3 regions of the Tindallia texcoconensis genome follow, and region 3 is predicted to be linked to each of the others. Evidence: riboswitches for the same ligand, from Rfam matches in the RefSeq annotation. Region 3 holds a riboswitch; each other region holds the start of a gene.
The links. Region 3 has a riboswitch for thiamine pyrophosphate ahead of ACZ47N_RS09515 (YkoF family thiamine/hydroxymethylpyrimidine-binding protein). Riboswitches for the same ligand answer to the same signal wherever they lie in the genome.
Positions count from the first base shown of each region.

Region 1: another riboswitch for thiamine pyrophosphate. It lies ahead of thiW (energy coupling factor transporter S component ThiW); the one in region 3 lies ahead of ACZ47N_RS09515 (YkoF family thiamine/hydroxymethylpyrimidine-binding protein).
Region 2: another riboswitch for thiamine pyrophosphate. It lies ahead of ACZ47N_RS11785 (ABC transporter substrate-binding protein); the one in region 3 lies ahead of ACZ47N_RS09515 (YkoF family thiamine/hydroxymethylpyrimidine-binding protein).

Region 1 covers NZ_AP042431.1:1,373,127-1,380,856, forward strand. Annotated here, with positions in the region: gene ACZ47N_RS06330 (sodium:solute symporter family transporter) at 167-1,576, opposite strand; gene thiE (thiamine phosphate synthase) at 1,573-2,220, opposite strand; gene thiM (hydroxyethylthiazole kinase) at 2,213-3,037, opposite strand; gene thiD (bifunctional hydroxymethylpyrimidine kinase/phosphomethylpyrimidine kinase) at 3,024-3,845, opposite strand; gene thiW (energy coupling factor transporter S component ThiW) at 3,842-4,348, opposite strand; TPP riboswitch at 4,518-4,630, opposite strand; gene ACZ47N_RS06355 (aminotransferase class I/II-fold pyridoxal phosphate-dependent enzyme) at 4,916-6,397, shown strand; gene ACZ47N_RS06360 (TspO/MBR family protein) at 6,546-6,944, opposite strand; gene ACZ47N_RS06365 (DUF4829 domain-containing protein) at 7,063-7,485, opposite strand; gene ACZ47N_RS06370 (NAD-dependent succinate-semialdehyde dehydrogenase) at 7,633-7,730, opposite strand, start outside.
Region 2 covers NZ_AP042431.1:2,595,271-2,603,000, forward strand. Annotated here, with positions in the region: gene ACZ47N_RS11760 (peptidylprolyl isomerase) at 36-461, shown strand; gene ACZ47N_RS11765 (ArsR/SmtB family transcription factor) at 560-919, shown strand; gene ACZ47N_RS11770 (heavy metal translocating P-type ATPase) at 932-3,061, shown strand; gene ACZ47N_RS11775 (mechanosensitive ion channel family protein) at 3,152-3,952, shown strand; gene ACZ47N_RS11780 (hypothetical protein) at 4,040-4,360, opposite strand; TPP riboswitch at 4,632-4,734, shown strand; gene ACZ47N_RS11785 (ABC transporter substrate-binding protein) at 4,820-5,839, shown strand; gene pgeF (peptidoglycan editing factor PgeF) at 5,981-6,808, shown strand; gene ACZ47N_RS11795 (prolyl-tRNA synthetase associated domain-containing protein) at 6,840-7,340, shown strand; gene ACZ47N_RS11800 (HDOD domain-containing protein) at 7,464-7,730, shown strand, end outside.
Region 3 covers NZ_AP042431.1:2,122,331-2,130,060, reverse strand. Annotated here, with positions in the region: gene ACZ47N_RS09530 (energy-coupling factor transporter transmembrane component T family protein) at 1-538, opposite strand, end outside; gene ACZ47N_RS09525 (ABC transporter ATP-binding protein) at 531-2,240, opposite strand; gene ACZ47N_RS09520 (ECF transporter S component) at 2,215-2,841, opposite strand; gene ACZ47N_RS09515 (YkoF family thiamine/hydroxymethylpyrimidine-binding protein) at 2,860-3,456, opposite strand; TPP riboswitch at 3,519-3,625, opposite strand; gene ACZ47N_RS09510 (hypothetical protein) at 3,876-5,273, opposite strand; gene ACZ47N_RS09505 (hypothetical protein) at 5,394-6,344, opposite strand; gene ACZ47N_RS09500 (SMEK domain-containing protein) at 6,584-7,495, opposite strand; gene istA (IS21 family transposase) at 7,722-7,730, shown strand, end outside.

The DNA of each region.
Region 1 (7,730 bases), 750 kb from region 3:
GTTATCTAATAGGATCAATAAAATATTCTTCTAAAATGATAAAACATTTATGCTTTTAATTTTACTACAGTGGTTGCAATTTAACCACTTAAACTCCGTTTCAGGACAAGGGTAGGACAAGGGGACGTTTCTCGCGTCCCGTTTTAATCAGACAAGTTCACCTTATTCATCTATTATCAAAAAGGCTAGGGAAGAAACGCTGCTTCATCACTGGACTGTACAAGCCTACGCAAACCAACAAAACCGAAACAACAATTGGTGTTACAAAACTAATCAGCAACTGTCCTTTAAGAAAGAAAGGCACGCCAGATGCCATTCCCAGAATCGAAGCAATTAAGGCTGTTTTTTCCGTCAATTTTGGCTGAAACAGACCATAAAACAGCGGGAAAACCAATCCGGCACAGAGTAGATCGGCTAACAGAAATAGATACAACACACTGAAACCTTTGGAAGCAATCCAGGCACCTGGAAGGATAATGATCAGACCAATCCATTTGACCCAGCGCAGGTTTCCTTGTTTTGCTCCTACTCCATTGGAACTGTAAAGGTCGATGGAAAAACTGGTCACCAAAGCATTCAAAAGCGTATCTACCGTACTCATAACCAGCACCAGCGCCAGAATAAAGACAAATACGATTAATGCGGTTGGAAAAGTAGTGTATATCATTGAAAACATGGCCACAGAAGGATGCTCCGAGTATCCAAGGCCGCTGGATGCAATGCCAAGAAATCCGGTAAAAAGCATAATGGGAACGGCTAACACCGAGGAAATAATCAGGGCTTTTCGCAGACTGCTATCATCTTTCCCTGCATACACCCGTTGCCAATAACCTTGATGAAATAAATTCGCCACCAAAACTGCAATCATGAGGGTCAGACCAAATTCGATGCCTCCCGGATTTCCAAAATCCATCAGATGAGGGGTCATTTCCTGTGTGCGTTTCATGATTTCTACCGGCGATCCCACATACTGAACAATGCCGAAACCCGTTACTCCCAAAAGCAGAATCACTAAACCCATCTGAATGGTATCCGTAAACATAGATGCTCTTAAGCCACCATAGGATGTATAGATCAGGGCACTGATGCCCACCATCAGGGCTGTAAAAAGCATTGGGATTCCAGCAATTTCACGGGCTACCAAGGCGATGGCCGTCAATTCTGCAATTAAGTGCACAAACATATAAAAAAGCGATATGCTTACCGTCAAAAAAAACATTTTTTTCCCATATCTCTTTTTTACATAATCGTTCAGGGTGCTCCCTTCAGGGAGAAAGGTTCTGACCCTGGGACCCAGCAGGATAAAGGCAAGGTATAAACTTCCCAAACCCAGGGCATAAAACACCACGGCACTGATGCCTCCAATGGATCCAGCTTCCGGTGGTGTAAAGAGGATGAATACCCCTAAAAAAGATGCCATAAAAGTAGTAGATAAAAACCCGACTCCCGCAGAATTTCGAGCCGTGAAAAAATCATCATTGCTTCTGATTAGCCCCTTGCTATAGGCTATGCCAAGGCTGGTGAACAAAACAACCGTTAAAACCAATAAAATACTCACAAGTCCTGATGAGATCATCTTTGTTTCCTCCTTGTTTCCCCTATGATTTGGTTGAGCGTTTCCGCTGCTTTTTGGGGAGATGCTGTTTTTAAAACCGCTGATACCACTGCCACACCATCCACGCCTTGCTCCATGACAGAGGGGAGGTTCTCTTTGTTGATCCCTCCAATGGCAACCACTGGAAGTCCCACAGTTTTTTTAATGATTTTGAGTTTTTCAAGGGTTACCGGACGAGTATTGGTTTTGGTGCCGGTTGGGTACAAGGCTCCAACCCCGACATAATCTGCTCCTTCTCTTTCTGCACCAACAGCCTCTTCCAGCGTTGCAGCCGAAACACCAATGAGCATCTTAGGGCCAGTTATCTTTCTAGCTGCTGAAACCGGCAAATCCTGTTGCCCTAAATGCACCCCCTCGGCACCAATAGCGAGGGCAATATCAAGCCGATCGTTAATGATAAGTGGTACCTCATACTCTTGGGTCAACCGATGCACCTCAACCCCACGCTGATAAAAGTCCTTGGCAGAAAGATTTTTTTCCCGAAGCTGAACCAGGCTCACTCCGCCCTTCAAGGTTTCTTCCAGCGTTTTTAAAAAGTCACGCCTTTCTAAGATGCCTTCATCTGTCACTAAATAAAGCTGGTAGTTAAACCCCTGCTTATCCATAGTGAACCTCCTCTTTGATGCGGATTCGTTTCTCCAAAATATCGGCGGAGATCCTGCCCAGATGATCCATCAGCTTCACCCGATAGCTTCCCATCCCTTCTCCTGCAGCCAGATCTTCAAAGGCCAGTTGGCCAGCAACCGCCATGGTGGAAATCCCCATAATTCCTGCTTCCACTGGAGACCTTTGGGCTCCCAAATACAGCCCAATGATGGCCGTGGTCATGCATCCGCTTCCGGTGATTTTTGTAAGAAGGGGGTGACCGTTGGAGAGTTGGTAAACTGATTTTCCATCGGACACCACATCCATGACGCCGGTGATTCCTACGGAAACCTTGTATTCCTTGGCCATGGCCATGGCCAGTTTACTGAGATCCAGATTCTCATTGTCAGCAGCATCCACCCCTCTGGTTTTTCCATTCCCTTCCACCAGGCACTTTATCTCTGAAGCATTGCCCCGAACAAAGCCAAAAGAAATCGTCTCCAAGAGCTCTTTTGCGGTTTTGGTACGCAATGAAGTGGCGCCGGCTCCCACCGGATCCAAGATCACCGGGATCCCTTTTTCATTGGCTTTGCTTCCTGCCAACCTCATAGAGTCAAGGCTTCTTTGATTTAAGGTGCCCAGATTAATCACCAAGGCCGAGGCCATAGACACCATTTCTTCCACTTCTTCTGGATCATCCGCCATAACAGGGCTTCCACCAAGAGCCAGCGTACAGTTTGCACAATCATTTGCCGTCACATAGTTGGTGATATGATGAACTAGGGGAGTGGTTTCTTCCAGTTGTTGAAATGTCTTTTGAAAATCAATTTTTTTCATCAATCCGTCTCCTCCCCTCTTGGTCATAGTATTCGTGAAAGTGATGCACTGGTCCCGGTCCATGGCCAATGGAAAATGATTCTTCGATGGCTTTACTGATGTATGCCTTGGACATCCTTACGGCTTCCAGCATTGAAATTCCTTTTCCCAAATTGGCTGCAAGGGAAGCAGACAAGGTGCAACCGGTTCCGTGGGTGTTTTTTGTTGTGATGCGATGATGTGGATGTTCATGCCAGTGTTCCCCGTCATAAAGGAGATCCGTTGAATCGCCTCCCATTAGATGACCACCTTTCATCAGCACATATTGTGCTCCCATCTGATGAATGGCTTTCCCTGCAATTTTCATCTCTTCAGGAGTTGTGATGGTTTTTCCAAGGATGACTTCTGCTTCTGGTATATTAGGCGTTACAACAGTTGCCAACGGAATTAGCTGTTTGATCAATGCTTGTTGAGCATCCTTTTCCAAGAGATGGTAGCCACTTTTTGAAACCATCACCGGATCCAACACCAGGGGTATCTCAGGATGCTTTCTTAAAAAACGATGGATGCTTCCAATGGTTTCTGTATTGGAGACCATGCCTATTTTGATCCCATGCACTTGAATATCGTCGAAAAGAACCTCCAACTGTTTTTCAATTATTTCCGGCTGTATATCTTGGACACCAAAAACGCCGCGGGTGCTTTGAGCTGTCACCGCTGTAATAACGCTCATCCCAAAGGTTCCATGGGCACTAAAGGTTTTTAGATCTGCCTGTATACCCGCTCCCCCGGAACTATCAGACCCTGCTATGGTTAGTAGATTTTTCATGACAAGGAACCTCCTTCTAGTAATTGCCTCGTTGCTTTGCTTTTATAAAGTACGCTGAGCACCATTAATCCAATAATGGCACCACTAAAGGAACTGATGCCAAAGGGCACCACAAAGAAAAGTACTGCACCTTCAAAACCCATTAAATATTTGGCCAAGGGAAAGGCTCCCAGTGCCCCCAGGAAGGAAGTGCCCAAAACTTCTCCTGCCATGGAAAAATGCATCTTACCTGTTTTGCTGAAGAAAAAACCTGCCATCCATGCTCCAAAAATGCTTCCTGGAAAAGCCAGCAAAGATCCGGTTCCCAGGATATTTCGAATAAGAGAAATCATAAAAGCAACCAGAACAGCCATGGGTGTTCCAAGGGTCACCGCCGCCACTACATTAATAGCGTGTTGCATGGGAAATGCTTTTGCAACGCCCACCGGGATAGAAACCATATGGGCCGTCACCACTCCCAGGGCCATTAAAAGTGAGGCCATGGTTAGTTTTCGAACATTCATTTCTTTTCCTCCTTTCATCCATCCTAAATTTTTTTCATTTATCCTACGTTCTAAATAGCAGGCTCACACCCCAGTGATCCAGCAGGTCCGTTGAATATATACTTTCCTATATCAACATAAAAAGAGCATCACCCGTAGGCAATGCTCTCAAGATACAAAAAGAGTCTAGTCTCTCTGCAAAGCACTTTCCTACGCTGGCATTACCCAGATCAGGTGCAGGGATCGAAGACTTGAAACGGGTCTTCCTCTCAGTCGGCCTAACCGACACTCCCAGTGTTTACTTTCCATTTAGTTTTCAAAGTCATCATAGCACACCTTTTAGCCTTTGACAACGATATTTTCTAAGGTTCATTCTTTAAAACTTCAGTAAAAAATCTTAATCCCTATTCCTAAGCCTATCCATGATTCCTAAGCCTATCCATGCCTTTGATCCTAAAAACGTGCACAAGGGGTTGATGCAAGAAGTTTACACTCAATTAACACAAGAAGTTTGCACCCACCTCTAAAAAAGTTTATAGTGGTTCTATACAGGTCTTACTTTAACCTTAAAGGGCAGGAGTGAATAAAATGATCCCTCTAAATCATCAAAGAGCACCTCTTTTTGAGGCACTGTTAACCTATGTTAACAACGAAACCATTCCTTTTCACGTACCTGGCCATAAAAAAGGAGTCGGCATGGACCAAGCCTTTCGAGAATTTATCGGTACCAACGCCATGGCCATTGATGTCACGGTTTTTGAGCAGGTAGACAGCCTCCATCATCCTTCCGGTTGCATCGCCGAAGCTCAGAAATTAGCGGCAGATGCATTTCAGGCAACGCATACTTTCTTTTGCGTCCATGGAACTTCTGGAGCCCTTCATGCCATGGTGCTCAGCGTGCTCAGGGAAGGCGATAAGATCATCCTTCCAAGAAACGTTCATAAGTCTGTCACCACAGGCCTTGCTCTTGTGGGCGCTCTACCGATTTATATCCATCCTGAGATCGACTCTTTGACTGGTACAGCACTGAATGTAATCCCAGCAACCGTTGAAAAAGCACTACAAGACCATCCAGATGCCCGGGGAGTGCTCGTCATTAATCCCACCTACTTCGGTGTTGCAGCAGATCTAAAAGCCATTGCAAAACTGGTTCACCAACATAACATCCCCCTTATGGTGGACGAAGCCCACGGCCCTCACCTATCCTTTCACAAGGATCTTCCCATGTCAGCCATGGAGGCAGGGGCGGATATCTGTGCCCAGAGTACCCATAAAATCATTGGTTCCCTGACCCAAAGCTCCATGCTTCATGTACAGGGAGAGAGGGTGGATCATCGAAAGGTTCAAGCAGCCTTAAACCTACTGCACACCACCAGTCCTTCTTATATTTTACTGGCTTCTTTAGACGTAGCCCGCCGCCAAATGATGACAGAAGGATTTCAATTGCTGGAAAGGATACAGTTCCTATCCCACCAAGCCCGAGAACGTATTAATGCCATCGACGGCTTTCACTGTTTTGGTGCCGAAAACCTTGGAAGTCCAGGGTTCTATGGTTTGGATCCAGCCAAGTTAACCATTACCTGCCGCAATCTTGGAATCTCTGGTCATCAGTTAGAGGAAATTCTTTCCAAAGAATACCATATTCAGCCAGAATTATCGGATCTTTACAATGTTTTATGTACGCTTTCCATTGGTAATACGCAGGAGCAGGTGGATTCACTGATTAGCGCCCTTCAATCTATCCGTAAAGGCTATGGTCAAAGCCCGATTCTCTCCTATTCTGAAACAGATAATGTCATCCTGCCACCGCTCCCTTTGCAAAAGCTCTCACCAAGAGAAGCCATGCACTGCGATACGCATTTGCTTCCCTTATGGGAAAGTATCCATCACATCAGCGCAGAGTTCTTAATGGTATACCCTCCTGGTATTCCTCTCCTCTGCCCAGGAGAGCTTATTTCTGAAGAGCTGGTACGCTACATTGAAACCCAGCGAGAAGCTGGTCTATGGATTCAGGGAACGGAAGACCCAAGGGTCCGACATATTCGAATCGTCCAAGCCTCACATCAATAAGATTCTTATAAACAGGATTCTTATCCAGAGACGTAGCACCGCTTATCTCCCTCTTGTAGAATCCCTATCGACCAGCACTACTGGAATTGATCCTATCATCATCCTAGCGCCTGTTTTAGCATTTTTTGTACCTAGGAATCCGTCCTGCTTATGCATTCAGATACCAGGTTGCTATATTCAAATAAGTGGCAAATGTGACCCATAACAGGTAGGGCACCATTAGCCATCCAGCCAAAGCGTCTATTCGGAAAAAAAGCCAGGTACACAAACCGATGGCCAGCCACAATACCAGAATTTCTATTGCTGCCACGCCTCGAAGCCCTAAGGTAAAATACAGGTAGGGCCACAGGAAATTCAATGCAAGCTGAAGAACAAATGCCAAGGCTGCTCTCTGGACTTCAGGCCTACCCAAACCCTTGGACAGCACCCTAAAACAGGCAATTCCCATCATCGCATATAATACGGTCCAAACGGGTCCAAAGATCCAACCCGGTGGAGATAAAGGTGGTTTGGCCAGTTCCTGGTAAATGTTATATGAATTATTCAACACAGCTCCCCCTAACCATCCGTTTCAACAACCCTTTTTTCATCCTTTCATCCGCTTCTTACCTTCATGAAAATATGCTCTCACTGAATACGCGGTAGATCCTTATACCTTGCATAAACTAGTATCCCCAATCATCTACTGTCCAATCACTCGTGTTACTCTCTCTATTTAATATCCACATCCAGTCTGTATAGGTTGAATTTGGTTCAAGACTTCCATCACTACTGGACTCATCCACCGTAAAGTTTGATAGTAATACCATTACATTGTCAGGACTTACACCATTAATTGATCCACGCCCATAGTTCATATAAGTCTCGATAAATGAATTAGATCTTTCTTCATCGTACCAAATATCCGTAAGTTCGCATCCATTGAAATCTTTAAATTTTTCCTTCACACATTCAATTGCCTGATTAATTTCTTTGTCACTGAATTGTTCTGACTCTCCAACCAAAACAACATCTTTATCCGCTTGGCTACAAGACATTAAGATGAGACTTAATAAGATTATATAGCTGCACCATATCACTCTTTTCATTTAAAGGTTTCCTCCAATATTCTTCTTTATTTTGAAAGCTTAAGGAGGACGTGTTGAGAGGGCGAGTTGCCCCCGGCCCCACTGAGCCTACCCCACTGAGCCCACTCTCACTGAGCCCAGCCCCTCCCACTGATCCTCTGTCCTTGGTTATTTTATGCCAATGGAGATATATTTAATCTCCAGAAAGCTTTCAATCCCGAAATGTCCTCCTTCTCTTCCAAGGCCACTTTCCTTAAAGCCTCCAA
Region 2 (7,730 bases), 470 kb from region 3:
AATGTCAATATAAAATAGCAAGGAGTGTGGAATTAGTGGAAAAAGTGGTCATTGAAACTGAAAAAGGGTCAATTCTAGTGGAGTTGTTTAAACAAGAGGCTCCAAAAACAGTGGAGAATTTCGCAAAGTTAATTCAAGAAGGTTTTTACGATGGACTATCCTTTCATCGAGTCATTGATGATTTTGTTATCCAAGGTGGATGTCCGAAAGGTAACGGTACGGGAGGACCTGGCTACACCATTAAGTGTGAACTTGAAAACAATCCAAAGAAACATGAAAGAGGAAGTTTATCAATGGCTCATGCAGGAAGAGATACTGGAGGCAGTCAATTTTTTATCTGTCACAGCCCGCAACCTCACTTGGATGGGAACCATACAGTTTTTGGAAAGGTAACAGAAGGGTTAGAGGTGGTTGATCAAATTGTAGCTGGTGATAAAATGATAAAAGTGACGGTAGAATAATAGTATAAAATAAAAACCTGGTCCTTGACGGAATCAGGTTTTTATTTTATACTATAACTGAACATATGAACAGATATTCATACGAAAGGGAGATGAGAATGAGTGAAGCTAATCGATGTGCGGTAACCATTATTCACCATGAATTGGTTAAGCAAGTTAAAGACCGTATGATTTCTCAAGAGGACGCAGGAGAGTTGGCGAACTTCTACAAAGTATTTGCAGACCCCACTAGAGTTAAACTTTTATTTGCCTTAGGGATTCAAGAAATGTGTGTGTGTGATTTGTCTTATCTTATGAATATGAGCCAGTCAGCAGTATCCCATCAGCTTAAGGTATTACGTCAGGCAAGGGTTGTTAAAAATCGTAGGGATGGAAAAGTGATGTACTATTCCTTGGATGATGATCATATACAGCATGTTTTTTCTCAAGGATTAGAACATATAAAAGAGACAAAATAGGAGTTGAGACATATGAAAAAAAGCATAAAAAAAGAATATCAGTTATGGAACTTAGGATGCGCAGATTGTGCGGCCAAAATTGAGAATGAAATTGGAAGGCTTGATGAAATAATTAGCGTTCACTTGGATTTTGTATTACAAAAGCTAAAAATTGAAGTTGAAACATCGACGAATACAGATAGATTAAAGAATCATATTGATAGAATTACGAGAGAGATTGAAGAGGATGTAAAAATTGTTGAAGTAGAAGAATCTGTGAATTTGAATCATAATGAGGTGGTGGATGAACACGATCATGCACTAGATGAAAATAAATCTATCAGAGTGATTCTTCTTAGCGGAGTCTTGTTAATAGTACCCTGGGTCTTAGAAATGCCTCCTTTTATGGATTTTGGAGTATACTTGATGGCCTATTTGGCAGCTGGGTCTGCTGTATTGAAAAAAGCCGGTAAAAATCTATTGAAAGGCAAAGTGTTTGACGAAAATTTTTTAATGAGCATAGCAACCTTAGGAGCCTTCGCCATTGGAGAATATCCTGAGGGGGTTGCTGTGATGCTTTTCTATCAAGTGGGAGAGTACTTTCAGGGTAAAGCCATTAATCAATCGCGGAAATCCATTGCCTCTCTAATGAACATAAAGCCAGAATATGCTAGCGTAGTGTCTGAACAAGGCATTCATACAGTAAACCCAGGGGAAGTAGAAGTAGGTCAGCAGATTATAGTGAAGCCAGGCGAAAAAATACCGTTGGATGGACATGTGGTATTAGGCAACAGCATGGTGGACACTTCTGCTTTAACAGGAGAATCTATGCCTAGAGAGGTTATGGTTGAAAGTCTTGTAATGAGTGGTTCCATTAATCAAACTGGTTTATTAACTATAGAAGTGGATAAAAAATATAGTGACTCCACAGTATCTAAAATTTTGGAATTAGTTGAGAATGCCAGTGCTAAAAAAGCGAAAACAGAACAGTTTATCACTCGCTTTGCCCGTTATTATACACCCGTTGTAGTGGGGATTGCTGCTTTTATTGCTTTGGTTCCACCGGTTCTGATTCAAGAAGCCAATTTTCATGAGTGGATTTATAGGGCGCTCATTTTTCTAGTGATCTCTTGTCCTTGTGCTTTAGTGATTTCTATTCCCTTGGGATTCTTTGGTGGAATAGGTGGTGCATCTAGGAAAGGCATACTAGTGAAAGGTGGAAACTACCTAGAAGCATTGAATGATGTAAAGACGGTTATTTTTGATAAAACAGGTACCCTGACAGAAGGTGCTTTTCAAGTAGATGAAATCTATGTGGCTGATGGATTTGATGAAAAAGAAGTTCTTAAAAAAATGGCCCTTGCAGAGTTTTACTCGAATCATCCGATTGCAGAATCAATTCGAAGATACTATGGGGAGAATATGGACGAAAAGATCATTGAAGACCATAAAGAAATACCTGGTGGAGGTATTATGGCTAGGATTTCAGGAGAAAAAATAATACTCGGGAAAAGTGGATTTTTGAAACAACACCATATTTCTGTAAAGGAGTACACGCAACCAGGAACTGTGATTCACATTGCGATCAATAGTAGGTATGCAGGGTATGTTGTCATTCGAGATCAAGTGAAATCAGATGCGGAAGAAACGATTCGTGGGCTAAAAGAAGCGGGTATAAAACGCTTGATCATGCTAACCGGCGATCAAAAAGCCATAGCGGATCAAATAGCACATTCCATAGGCATCGAGGAAGTATATGCTGATTTATTACCAGATGACAAAATGAAAATAACAGAAAGAATAATGAGCGAGTCAACGGGTAAAGGAAAAGTTATGGTGGTAGGAGATGGAGTGAACGATGCACCGGTATTAGCCAGAGCGGATATTGGGGTTTCTATGGGTGGTTTAGGGTCAGATGCAGCGATAGAGGCTTCGGATATCGTGATTATGAAAGACACTCCTTCTAGTATTCTGGATGCCCTTCAAATTGCTGGTAAGACACATGCCATTGTATGGCAGAACATTATGGCAGCATTAGGTATCAAAGCTATTGTTATGGTAATGGGAGCCTTAGGAATGGCCACCATTTGGGAAGCTGTCTTTGCAGATGTAGGCGTAGCCTTATTAGCTATTTTTAACGCAATGCGAGTCATGCGTTCCTAAAAGTTTATGAGATGCAAATTTGGGTATGTTTATTGCATACTAATTGGATACTATGAAAAAATCCATCATAAGAGTAAAGGGAGTGAGAAAATGAATTATGCAATAGAAATGGTATCTGCTTTTGCAGGAAGACTTGTGTTGGCCAGTATATTTTTGATCGTAGGACTAAGGCTGATTAAAAAAATAACAACGATAATCTTATTGAAATTGGAAAAGTCTGAAATGGATCAATCTCTTAAATCTTTTCTGATTCCAATGATTCGAATCGTTTTACAAATATTGTTGGTAATCAGTATCGCTTCTATGATAGGTGCGGAAATGACTTCTTTTATAGCGGTTCTGGGTGCTATGAGTTTTGCTGTGGGTCTGGCCTTACAAGGAAGTCTTGCTAACTTTGCGGGTGGTGTGCTGATACTGATTCTACGACCATTTAAGGTTGGTGATTATATAGAAGCCGCTGGTTTTGGTGGGACTGTTAAGGAAATTCAGGTTTTTTATACCATATTGAATACACCAGATAACCGAAGAATTATTATTCCTAACGCGAATTTGTCCAACAGTAGCGCTATTAATTATTCCTCTTACGACACTAGAAGAGTAGATTTTAAGTTTGGTGTTGGTTACGGAGATGATGTTCAAAAAGTGAAGAAAGTCCTAGGAAGGATTGCAGAAGAACACCCTCTAGTGATGAAAGATCCAGAACCTATGATTGTTTTAGGAGAACATGGAGACAGTGCTATTGTGTTTTATTTTCGAGTCTGGTGTCAGGCACAAGATTATTGGACCATATATTTTGATATGATGGAACAAGTAAAAGTGTCTTTTGACGCAGAAGGTATCAATATTCCTTATCCTCAAATGGATGTGCATATGCAGCATAGAGAAGAGTGAGGAAACAATAGATCCACACTAGATTTGTTGAAATCATAAAAGACCTTTCGAGTTAGTGAAAGGTCTTTTATGGTTTGGTGAATAAGTTTAGCCTAGTTTTGATTGAATATAAAGTTGTCGTGAATCCCATTCAGCAAAGTAACGACGATTCCCTTCGTCATCAACCAAAATGTATGCTCTGCTTTCTTCAATTGGTTCTTTGGTAACTTCGTCCTCCACCATTTTAGGTGGATCTGGTTTCTTCTCTGAAGCTTCTGAGCTCTCGGCTGAAGATGGGGAAGTGGACTGTGGCTTAGGCTTTTTAAAAGAACGAGTTGCAAAACCACCTCCGCCCATTAGACGTATGACGCCTCTGAAGATTAAAACCATCAGCGTTATTCGAATGAGAGAATATATAAATGTATCCATTGATTACACCTCCTGTACCAAAATTCCATGGACTGGTATATAGTAAAAGCCTTGGTTCAAAAGTATGCCAAAGCTTGATACCTTCTATTGTTTTGATACCCTATTTTATTCGCATTATAGTTAAATCATATCTGATTTCTTTAAAATAATCAAGAGAATAATCCTGATGTTAAAACCAATTGTGATATCTATGGATTCGTTATTTTATTCGGTAGCAAGTTAAACCACTGGTATGCTTGACAGACATAATGGAGAAGAATATAATGAAGACGTTAAATCAACGGGGAGCTAGATTATTCTGGCTGAGAGGGAAGTATTTCCGACCCGAAACCTGATCTGGATAATGCCAGCGGAGGGATCATCGTCGTTTTAAACAATGGTCTGTCATCCCCTAGGTGGCAGGCTATTTTATTTCCGTGGTAAGATCAGGCCTCGAAAAATCTTAGGAGGAGAGGTCAGATGATAAAAAGAAGAGCATTAGCAGTAGTAGGGTTTGTATGTTTGACATTATTAGTTACCGCCTGCGGAAACAATGGAGCAGAGGTCGATGAAGTACAGGATGTAAAGGAAATGGAGAACGTAACCGTGGTCTTAGATTGGGTTCCAAACACTAATCATACAGGCATTTATACAGCTTTAGAGCTGGGACTCTTTGCTGAAGAAGGAATCCAGGTCGACATCATCCAACCTAGTCAAGGTGGCACGGTAGACTTGATAGGAGCTGGACAGGGTGAGTTTGGAATCAGTTATCAAGAAGAAATAACCTATGCAAGAACGGCGGAAATTCCCTTGCCTGTTAAGGCCATAGCAGCTATTATTCAAAACAATACTTCTGGGTTTGCTTCACCAGCAGAAAAAGGGATTGAGCGACCTCGTGATTTCGAAGGAAGAGATTACGGTGGCTGGGGCTCTCCAGTGGAGGAATCAATGATTAGAGCCTTAATGGACAAAGATGGTGGAGATATTGAACAGGTGGGCTTTGTAAATATAGGGACTTCCGATTTTTTTGATGGGGTAGAGAATCATGTTGATTTTAGTTGGATTTATTATGGATGGGATGGCGTTGCAGCGGAACAGAGAGGGTATGAGATTAATTTTATTCGCTTACAGGATTACGAGCCGGCTCTGAATTTTTACACACCGGTGATTGTATCCAATGAAGATTTATTGGAAGAAAACCCAGAATTGGTACGACGTTTCCTGAGAGCTGTTTCTAAAGGCTATGAATTTGCGATTGAAAACCCCGAGGAAGCAGCACAGCACTTATTGGTGCAGGTACCTGAAATGGATGAAAAAATGGTCGTAGCAAGTCAAATTTTTTTGGCGTCGGAATATCAGGCGGATGCTAGTAGGTGGGGGGAAATGAAACCAGAAATCTGGAAGAATTATGCGGACTGGATGTATGAACAAGAGCTGCTAAATCAGCACCTGGAGATAGAAAATGCGTTTACCAATGAGTTTCTGCCTACAGAAGAATAGTGGTGCGACCACTATTCATATATTTTGGATAAAACATCCGGGAATACAAACTCGGATGTTTTTTTTATTTTGTTGGGAAAAATATGGTAGAATGTGTATAGGTGTTCATGCCATAATCATATAAATGATAGGGTGAAAAAAATGAAGCATACCAAAAACAAGTTTCACTGGTTTCAAAATGGAAAAGTGGAATATGGAGGATTTGCTGGATGGGATAAAGAGTATGGTGTGATTCACGGTTTCAGTACAAGAAACGGTGGTGTAAGCCAAGGTTGTTATCAGAGTATGAACTTAGGATTTGTCAGTGGAGATGAAGAAAAACGTGTAAGGAAAAATTTTGAGTTGTTTGGTGAAGCGATTGGGATTAATTGGAAAGACCTTGTTCTTTCTGACCAAACCCATCAAACTAAAATACGAGTGATATCAGAGCAAGATCGTGGGGCAGGAATTATGGCTCCTAAAAAATATAAAGGGGTCGATGGGCTTATTACCAATGTACCAGAAATTCCATTGATGACATTTCATGCAGATTGTACACCTTTATATTTTGTGGATCCGATAAAAAGAGTCGTTGGCATGGCTCATGCTGGTTGGCGAGGAGCTTTTTCAGGAATGGCTTCTAAAATGATCGAAGAAATGAGAAGGGTATATGGAAGTGAAGCTGCTACGATACAAGTTGGAATTGGACCTGCAATAGGAGAATGCTGTTTTTTTATTCGAGAAGATGTGTACCGTCAAGTAAAAGTCTTTCCTAACTATGTAACAAAGCTAAAAAAAGTGAAGGAAGAACAATGGAGTGTCTCCTTGGAGTCGGTACATGAACACTTTCTTCAAATCGAAGGAGTGCTTGCTAACAATATTTGGAAATCTAAGGTGTGCACCTTTTGTGAATCTGAACGTCTCTTTTCTCATCGGAGAATGGGTGAAAAGAGAGGGAATCTAGCAGCTGTGATTCAATTGGCACCATGACATTAATGAAAACAGAAAGGATGGACAAACAATGCCAAAGAATAATCCAGAAGTACAAAAAGTGATGGAAACATTAGAAAAATTAAAAATCCAGTACACCTATCATGAGCACCCACCTGCCTATACCGTAGAAGATGCGAAAAAGCATGCAGAAGGCATTGAAGGGCTGCATTGCAAAAATTTATTCTTAAGAAATTATAAAGGAAATAAACACTATCTAATGATTACAGAAAATGAAAAACCGCTTAAAATTAAGGAAATAGGAAAGAGGCTAGGTTATGGAAACCTGAGCTTTGCATCGCCTGAAAGATTGAAAAAACACTTGGGAGTAGAGCCTGGCTCTGTGAGTCCTTTTGGTCTAATGAATGACTTGAACAACGAAACTTTAGTACTTATTGATGAAGAAGCGGAGCAGTTTGAATATATAACATTTCACCCTAATGACAATCGAGCAACACTATCCATTAAATATGTAGATCTCATTAACTATTTGGAATGGGTAGGGAATCAATATCGGAGAGTGAAGTTGTAGTTAACCCTACTAAAGTAATACCACTTCACTATTTAATCTATTGGCCTAAGGGTATACAATAAAAGTAGAGTAAATCAAGAATGAAGAATTGGTTAACAATACTTTAGGGATGGAGCGATCCTAATGAAAAAAATTACCATGCAAGAAGTTGTCAACCGTGTAGAGGATATTCCTGCCTTTCCACTTACGGTGACTCGAATTATTAAGTTAACAGAGGATCCTGAATCTACGGTGCAGGACATTGAGAAAGAAATTATTCAAGATCAGAGCCTGACAGCGAGGGTGTTGCGTTTTGCTAACTCCACCCACTATGGTTATTCTAGAAAGATCAGCACTATTTCTCAAGCTACAGTTGTCCTTGGGTTTCAGGCGATTAAAAGCATTGCCCTA
Region 3 (7,730 bases):
GCTCCCTTCCACCACGAACCAGATGAGCTTCTTTCAGGGTAGCAAACTCTGATTGGTATAAAGGAAAAAAACGATAGGCGGCTAACATGCTATAGCCATATTTAGGCGAGAGTTTGGTTTGTTGCATCAAACTCAGCAGTAACTCCGTAGGGTCTGTGGTGGCAACAAACAACAGGGCATAGGCCGCATAAGCCAAGACCCGAAAGGCCAAGGCACAGCCACGAAAGAAAGCTTGTTGAGAAATCATGATACGTCCCATGCTAATAAATACCGGATCATCGGTGCTTCGAGGAAACAGTACCTGCATCATAAAAAAGCCAAAAGCCAGCAAAACAAAAGGCAGCAATCCTTTCAGCATCGCCGCTAAAGGCACTTTTCCTATCCAGTAGGACAAAGTAAGCATGATGATGAGCAAGGTCAATGGCACAAAGGGATCAAAGGAAAAGGTCAAGAAGATCATACTGATCCCTATACTTCCCAGTTTTAATACCGGGTTCATTTGATGGAGTAAGGACTGCCCTTCATAATAATTAAACATTCAGAACACCTACTTCTTCCTTGGATTGTAGTTTTTCCAGAATGGTCAACGCTAGTGGCGGCTTTAATGCGCAGGCTTCCAAGAGCGGTTGTTGACTAAAAAGACCTTGCGGGGTTCCAGCATAAAGGATCTTCCCTTCCGACAACAAGGCAACCTCCGTGGCGTATTCCCAAACCAATCGCATATCATGGGTAATCATAACCACTGTACAACCTTTTACTTGTCGCTGCTTGATCAGATTCATCAGCTTATAGGTGTTGGTATAATCCTGGCCAAAGCTAGGCTCATCCAGCAATAGCAATTGTTGATCCGTAGCTAACATAGAAGCCACGCTTAACCGACGTTTTTCACCCTGACTAAGGGTAAAGGGATTCGCATCCCCTTTTTTCTCCAAAGAAAACTCTGTTAACAACTCTTCCACACGTGGCATAATCTCCGATCCCGGTACCTTTGCCAGCTTTAGGGAATAAGCAATTTCTTCCCAAACCGAATCTGTAATAAACTGATGCTCTGGATTTTGAAACACCAGGCCAGCCATTTCTGCAATTTTTCGCCGCGATAACGCCTTGGTTTTTTTCCCAAACAAAGAGATGCTGCCTGCTGTGGGTTTAATCAACCCTAAGGTCAGTCGAGCCAAAGTGCTTTTACCAATGCCATTTTCCCCAAGAAGCGCTACAAAACTACCGGGCTCAACTCGCCATTGAAGATCTTCCAAAACCGGCACTTCCTGAAAAGGCGTTTTATAGCGAAAGGAAACCTGCTGGCAATCGATAGCCGGCAGACTCCCTTCTTCGGTAGCAGCAACGGATGAATCCTTTCTATAGGCTACCTGCTCTAAAAGTGCTTTTCGTTTCCCCTCATGCTTTTCCCCATCCATTATGAGCTCCGGAACCGTCAGGGGGTATGGCGTCATGGTAATCCCATCTTGCTTCAGAATGCCAGCCAGTTCACTAGCATAGGGCTGCCAAACACCAATATCCATCAGCAACTGGCTTTGCTTGGAAAACACATGACGAGGCGGTGCATCGGCAATCACCTTTCCCTGGTCCATGACCAAAACCCGATCCATCAACGTAGCAGCTTTTTCCAGTTTGTGTTCTATCAGAAGAATCGTATATTGCTTTTTCGCCACCAAGGTTTCCAACAACTGAAAAAAATCTTCCGTCGCCGCCGGGTCCAGATTAGCCGTGGGTTCATCTAAAATAAGGATGGGGGGATGCATGGCCAAGGCGCAGGCCAGAGCCACCCGTTGTTTCATTCCTCCAGATAATCGATGGGTATGGTTGTGGCGATGCTCTGTCAGATTTACCATTTCAAGGGCTTCTTCAATGCGGCTATCCATAATATCTGGAGACACGCCTGCATTTTCTAATCCAAAAGCAATTTCATCCTCCACCGTCAGCATACAAAACTGAGCTTCCGGATCCTGAAAAACCAGTCCTACCTGTTGACATACCTCTCCTGGTGCCAAGTCCCCAACGTCTTTATCTTTCAAATATATGCTCCCTGTTTGATCCGCTTCAATAGATCTGGGAAAAAGCCCTGCTATGGCAAGGGCTAAAGAACTCTTGCCACAGCCGCTGGCTCCCACAATCAGCAAGGATTCTCCTTGGGCTATCGAGAAGGAGATCTGAAAGAGTGTGGGCTGATCCGTATAAGGATATTGGATAGAGAGATTATGAATCCTTAGTATATTTTTCATGAACCGCTTTACTCCTTTTTTCACGCCATTCTTTGCCTAAGGGAAAACTGTTTAACACACCAGTAGCCGCTAGTCCTTCGGCAATTCCCTTCCCTAATAAACCAGCAAGGACAGCACCACTGATAATGCGGATCACCAACATGGTTATCAGAAGACCGGGAGCTAGCCCCGCATATCCAAACCGAAACCAATTGTATGCAAAGCTGGCAATCGAAGCCCCTACACCCGAGAGCATCAGGATCCCTGTATTAAACCGTTTATACTTGGTTAACCAAAAAGGGACTTCTGCGCCAAAGCCTTGAATAAAACCGGATAAAATAAGCCATGCTCCCGAAGGCGAACCAAGGGGTATTTGAACAACCGCCGCAATCCACTCGGAGATTAAAGCCGCTCCCGGCTTTCGAAAAATATGGGCACAGATAATGGACACTACAAACCAAAATCCAAAAACAATATCCAGCCCAATGGGCCCCAGTAATCCAGTAGCAATGGCCCAAACTTGAATCCAAGCCATGTAAAGAGGTGCAAAAGCCACCCCAATGGCACTCATGACAATTATTTCTTTTAACTGCCATTTATGGGTTTTAGGTAAAACAGACATTTATTCATCCTCCATTCCTTATTTTTTGCTGGGACTGTTACAGGAAAGCGTTGCCGTCATCACCACATGGCCAACCTGCTTTGTTGCATAGGCAAACACTTCTTCAAGCACACGAAACACCTCTTCAATGCTGCCTTCCAAATTCGTACAAAAATGAGCAGAGCCGTTATAAATACCAGCTTCTTTCACCATGTCCACCACTTCATTAATCATCTGCATATAATTTTCATGGCCTAAAGGGTATAGGCTAAACTGGCAACTCACTTCCAACTCACTACCCTTTTTTGCTGAGAAGTCTGTATCTGCCGGAAAATCATATTCCTCCAGATTTACCATCCCTTCACCAGGGCAACCTTTGGAAAAGGTGGTAGACATGACCACATGCTGGCCTATTGCCGCCGCACTGGCTAGTCCGTCTCGCAAAGCCGCAAATACATTGACCTCCACACCCGTCATGCAGGTACTGACCACATCCGTTTCCACCTTGATTCCCGGACGTTTCATCTCTTCGATGGCCTCTAAAATAACAGGTACAAATTGATTTGTCATCGGGTACAGAGAAAAGCGACAACCAAAAAACGGTGAATTGCCACAACCCATTGGATTTTCTTTCATTTTGTTCATCCTTTCTGTTTTTTTCATTAAAAAAAAGCCACGGCAAGGAACCGGGCTTTATAAACTACGCCTACTGCCTTCCCTACGCTAGTATTACCTAGATCAGGTTAAAGGGTCGATGATTCTTTCATCCTCTCAGCCGCTCTTGCTGGCTCCCCTAGAAAAACATGAAGTTGTAGCCTGATTATATTTTATTATCGATGGAGTGTCAAATGAACCAGTCTGTATTGAAACCAATCCGTATTTCTTTTCTGCATTCTGCAATTGCTGAGTGCTATTGTATGTTTTTTTCCTTAAACACTACGAGAGGCAAAACGTTACAGGCTTTCTCGAACTTTTTTGAATCTTAAATGGATAAAATGCAAAAATAGATGCCCCTAATGGTGGATTTACTTGTTAGGCGTAGTTATTATCCTACACTAGCTAATACCTTGATCTAGTGTCTGGGTGTACTTCATAGGATAATCTTTCTTTGAGTACCAGTTACTTCCCTCAGTATCTTCAAATGTAGCCCACGACTTAACCTTTTCATAATTATTACCAATTCTAGCTACATTTCTTATTGATAACACAACTTCTCTGTACCATAGTTTCCAACTCGAAGGCCTTCCTACTATTCTATTCAAGGATTTTGGAATAGGAATACCTAAACCTTCGGCATTCACACTACCTCCAGATATATACGATAATGGGTTTAGCTCTAAACGAGAGTCATCAATACCTATCTCTTTCCTTACTGCAATAGAAACTCTACCCAGCTCTCCATTCCATGCTCTGATACCATTATTATCTCCACTTTTAACAGCAGATTCAAACCCTCTCAATCCAGCTCTTAAATCTATCAAACGTTTATGCTGTTTTAATTCTGTCAACACTTCAAAGAACTCTTCTCGTGAGCCTGCTTTTTCTATCACGTATGCTAGCATCGCTGGTAAAGCAACAGTGTTTGCGCCAGATATAGCACCAACATTAAATAGCTCCTTCTTTTGTGAAATCATTATCTCCTGCAGAGAATCAGTTATTGTTTTACTCGACTTCGGAAATCCATATTGACTCAGCAAATCACCTGTTACACATTTCTCATTAGCTGTTATTGCATCTACTACTGCGCCAATTCCCCTTAATGAATGAGGCGAGTACGTTAAATCATTTAATGTAGCGATTATCCTATAATAAATTGATCGATACACATTCCATGAAATTGCAGCCATCATTTTCTTTGGCCCCACCATTAAATTGTATCCATCTTGAAGCTTATCTTCAGTCATTTCTCTACCATAAACATCTAAAATCGCATGATGCTTATTTTTGTTATAGGGTGTCCAAATCCCCTTATTAGAATCACCTAATATTGATTCAAAAATCGGTATTCTTTGCTCACTAGTTTTTTCGGCAGATTGAAATGCTCTAAGTACTAACCAATACTCAGATGACCGATAGTTCCATACAAATTTCATATAGATATCCATCATATTCATTATCCTATTAAATAAACCTTCTTGATCATCTTGATAGTCAAGATACCACCTAGAAAACTCTCTTGATGCTATTTCTTCAACATCAGCTAATAACTCTGGGTTTATTTCAAGATTCTTTATACCAATATCACTAAACAACGCTTTCCGTTCCGTTATAAAATCACTAATATATATGTCATGAGGTATAAATACATCATCGTTAAATAACAATGTTTCACATAGATTCTCCAGATTTGATAACTCCAAATCAAAGACAGAATCATTCTTAGTCTTCATAAAACCTAATGCTCTCTGTATACTTGTTAATGTTGCATTATCCATCAAAATATTTGATTCCATAAATTTCCTCCAATACTGAGATAATAATTACGTCTAACGCCTCTGTGTTTGCTACGCAACGATCCTACCGCTTTCCCGTTGTGTTGGAAATACGCTGTTAAGTGAAGTTGGCGATATTTTCTAGTACTGAACTATTTTTTTACCCTCAAATAAGGTTTTAGGAATTTGAACATCCTTAGCAAATGGATGACTAGATAGTAATAGTCTAATGTTTCTCACAGCTGTATAAACATCATGCATTAACATCTTTTGATCTATCCAAATTTGCTCGTCATACACATTATCGTATAAGTGATGAGCAGGTTTTTGTCTGATTTTTCTAAGCTTTTTCAGCGGCTTTATTACCTTCTTTTCTATATCATCAGATTGAACATTTCGCTGAAGCCATTCACTTAATAAAACCAGTGTCCCTTTATTAAACCCTTCTTTAGTTTTTCTCTCAACACCTTTAATAAGAAAAGCATCTTGAGTGAATGTTTTGGGTTCCACATTATTCACAACAAGCTTTTCTAAAGTGTTAATAAAATTATAATAGTTATCTCTCGTTGGCAATAAAACGATATGATAGTTTATAGGTCTATCCTCTTTGTTCATCGTATTATATTTGAACTTTTCCTTATACATCTTATAGATTTGAATGCTCTCACACATTTCGTTGATAAAATGAATCTCCATTAAAAGAGCATCAAAAATTGATATCTCCTCAACCCACTCACCATATATAAGATTTTTAATAAATCCATTATTAAGATAGTAATCCTCAGAATTCTCTAGTAAGTATGAATACCAATGTCCCTGAGCTTTTTTTGATATTTTTGCAAGATCAGATGCAAATGTAGCAATGGCTCTTTTTTCTCGATCCTTTTTTTCATACGCAAGACCAAAGTTCTTAATATATTCAGTCTCTGTGTTATCATCAAAATATTCATCTTTAATTGAAATAGATCCACGATATCCTGAGTAGAATACATGATATTTAGGATTGTTGAAGTAACGTTCTAGAACATGAATATCGAAATATACAACTTTATAATTGTCACCATCTGCTATGGTCTCAAATATGTTTTGCATTATCTTATGTTCTCCTTCTTCCAAATTTATGTTGCCACTTTCACTTAACATCTCCGTGTTTGCGACGTCTCTGAACCGGACCCGCCTGACCCTACCCCTTGTCGGAGCTTCGCTCCCGGTGAAGAGATGTGGTGCGCTGATCTTTCCCTTGACACTTTCCCACCCGCACCTCTTGCAAACACATTGTTCTATGACGTACAAGGCTGCAAACTCAGCGTGCGCCCGAAAAAATCAAATGCTCAATTACTGATTTGTTCAAGCTTTTCTATCAATCTCACATATTCTAATTTTAAAATATCTTCTATCGTCCTGTGGTAAGCACGCACAAATTTTGAATATCTCGCATCCATTATTGGACCAATTGGTTTAATTCTATATGTCCTGTCCATGAAATCTTCAGACTTTACAATTATTGACTTCAATTCGTCAATCATTTTATAAAATGTAATAAGTGTACTTGCCTCATCTTGGCTCAATAAATGACTTATCTCAGCAAATTTTTCTTCCCATCGGTCTACTGCACTTATTTGGTATATGTTATTGGTTTTATTGATTCGAATTAAATCAGAAATCATACTTCTAATGTCATTATATAAAAGTCTTGCAAATGGTCTCGTAAGTTTGTTTTGTACATTACCATCTGAGACACGATACACTTCTTTTATCACATATTCATGTACATGTTCAAGAATCTCAATCTCGCTTGTTTGAATCTCTTTGAAAATATCATCAAAATCCCAAATGTCTTCTAATGGGTCAAATTTTATTGTTCCTTTATAGCCTGTCGCAATACTGTAAGAACCTTGTTTCCTAGTTGTAATAAAAAACCTTAAATTAGGATATTTTTCGTAGCATTTATTGTCCATACATGTTTTAATTGTATGATCAATTTTCTTGCTTTTCTTTGTTGAAGTCACTTGAATACCAAGCCCAAGTTTTTCATCTCCCAAATCTATACCAGGAAAGTTTGATTTTACTCTATTAAGACATTTTAAATTGATGCCATAAATGATATTAAGTAATCCACATATAAATTCTTCAAAATGAATATTTCCATCAGTTAAATTAAGTTTTGCTTTACTTTCTATTTCAGAACGTATTTGATTTAGTTTTTCAATTATTTCATCTAGATATTTTTGTCTATTAAGCATGTTACTTCTCCTTATTTATATGCACCATGAAAGATACATTTTCTTTAGCGTATGTCATAGTGCGTATGCTAATCTAAAAGTGAGCCAAAAACAGCTCTTGTGCTGATGAAAAAGTGAGCCACTCCGCGAATCTTAACAACAAAAATGCTGACGAAAAAGTGAGCCACCAAACCCAAACTCCGATACAATTGAGAGAAATAATTCAATTGACAGGAGTGTGAAAGGTGTGATCGTG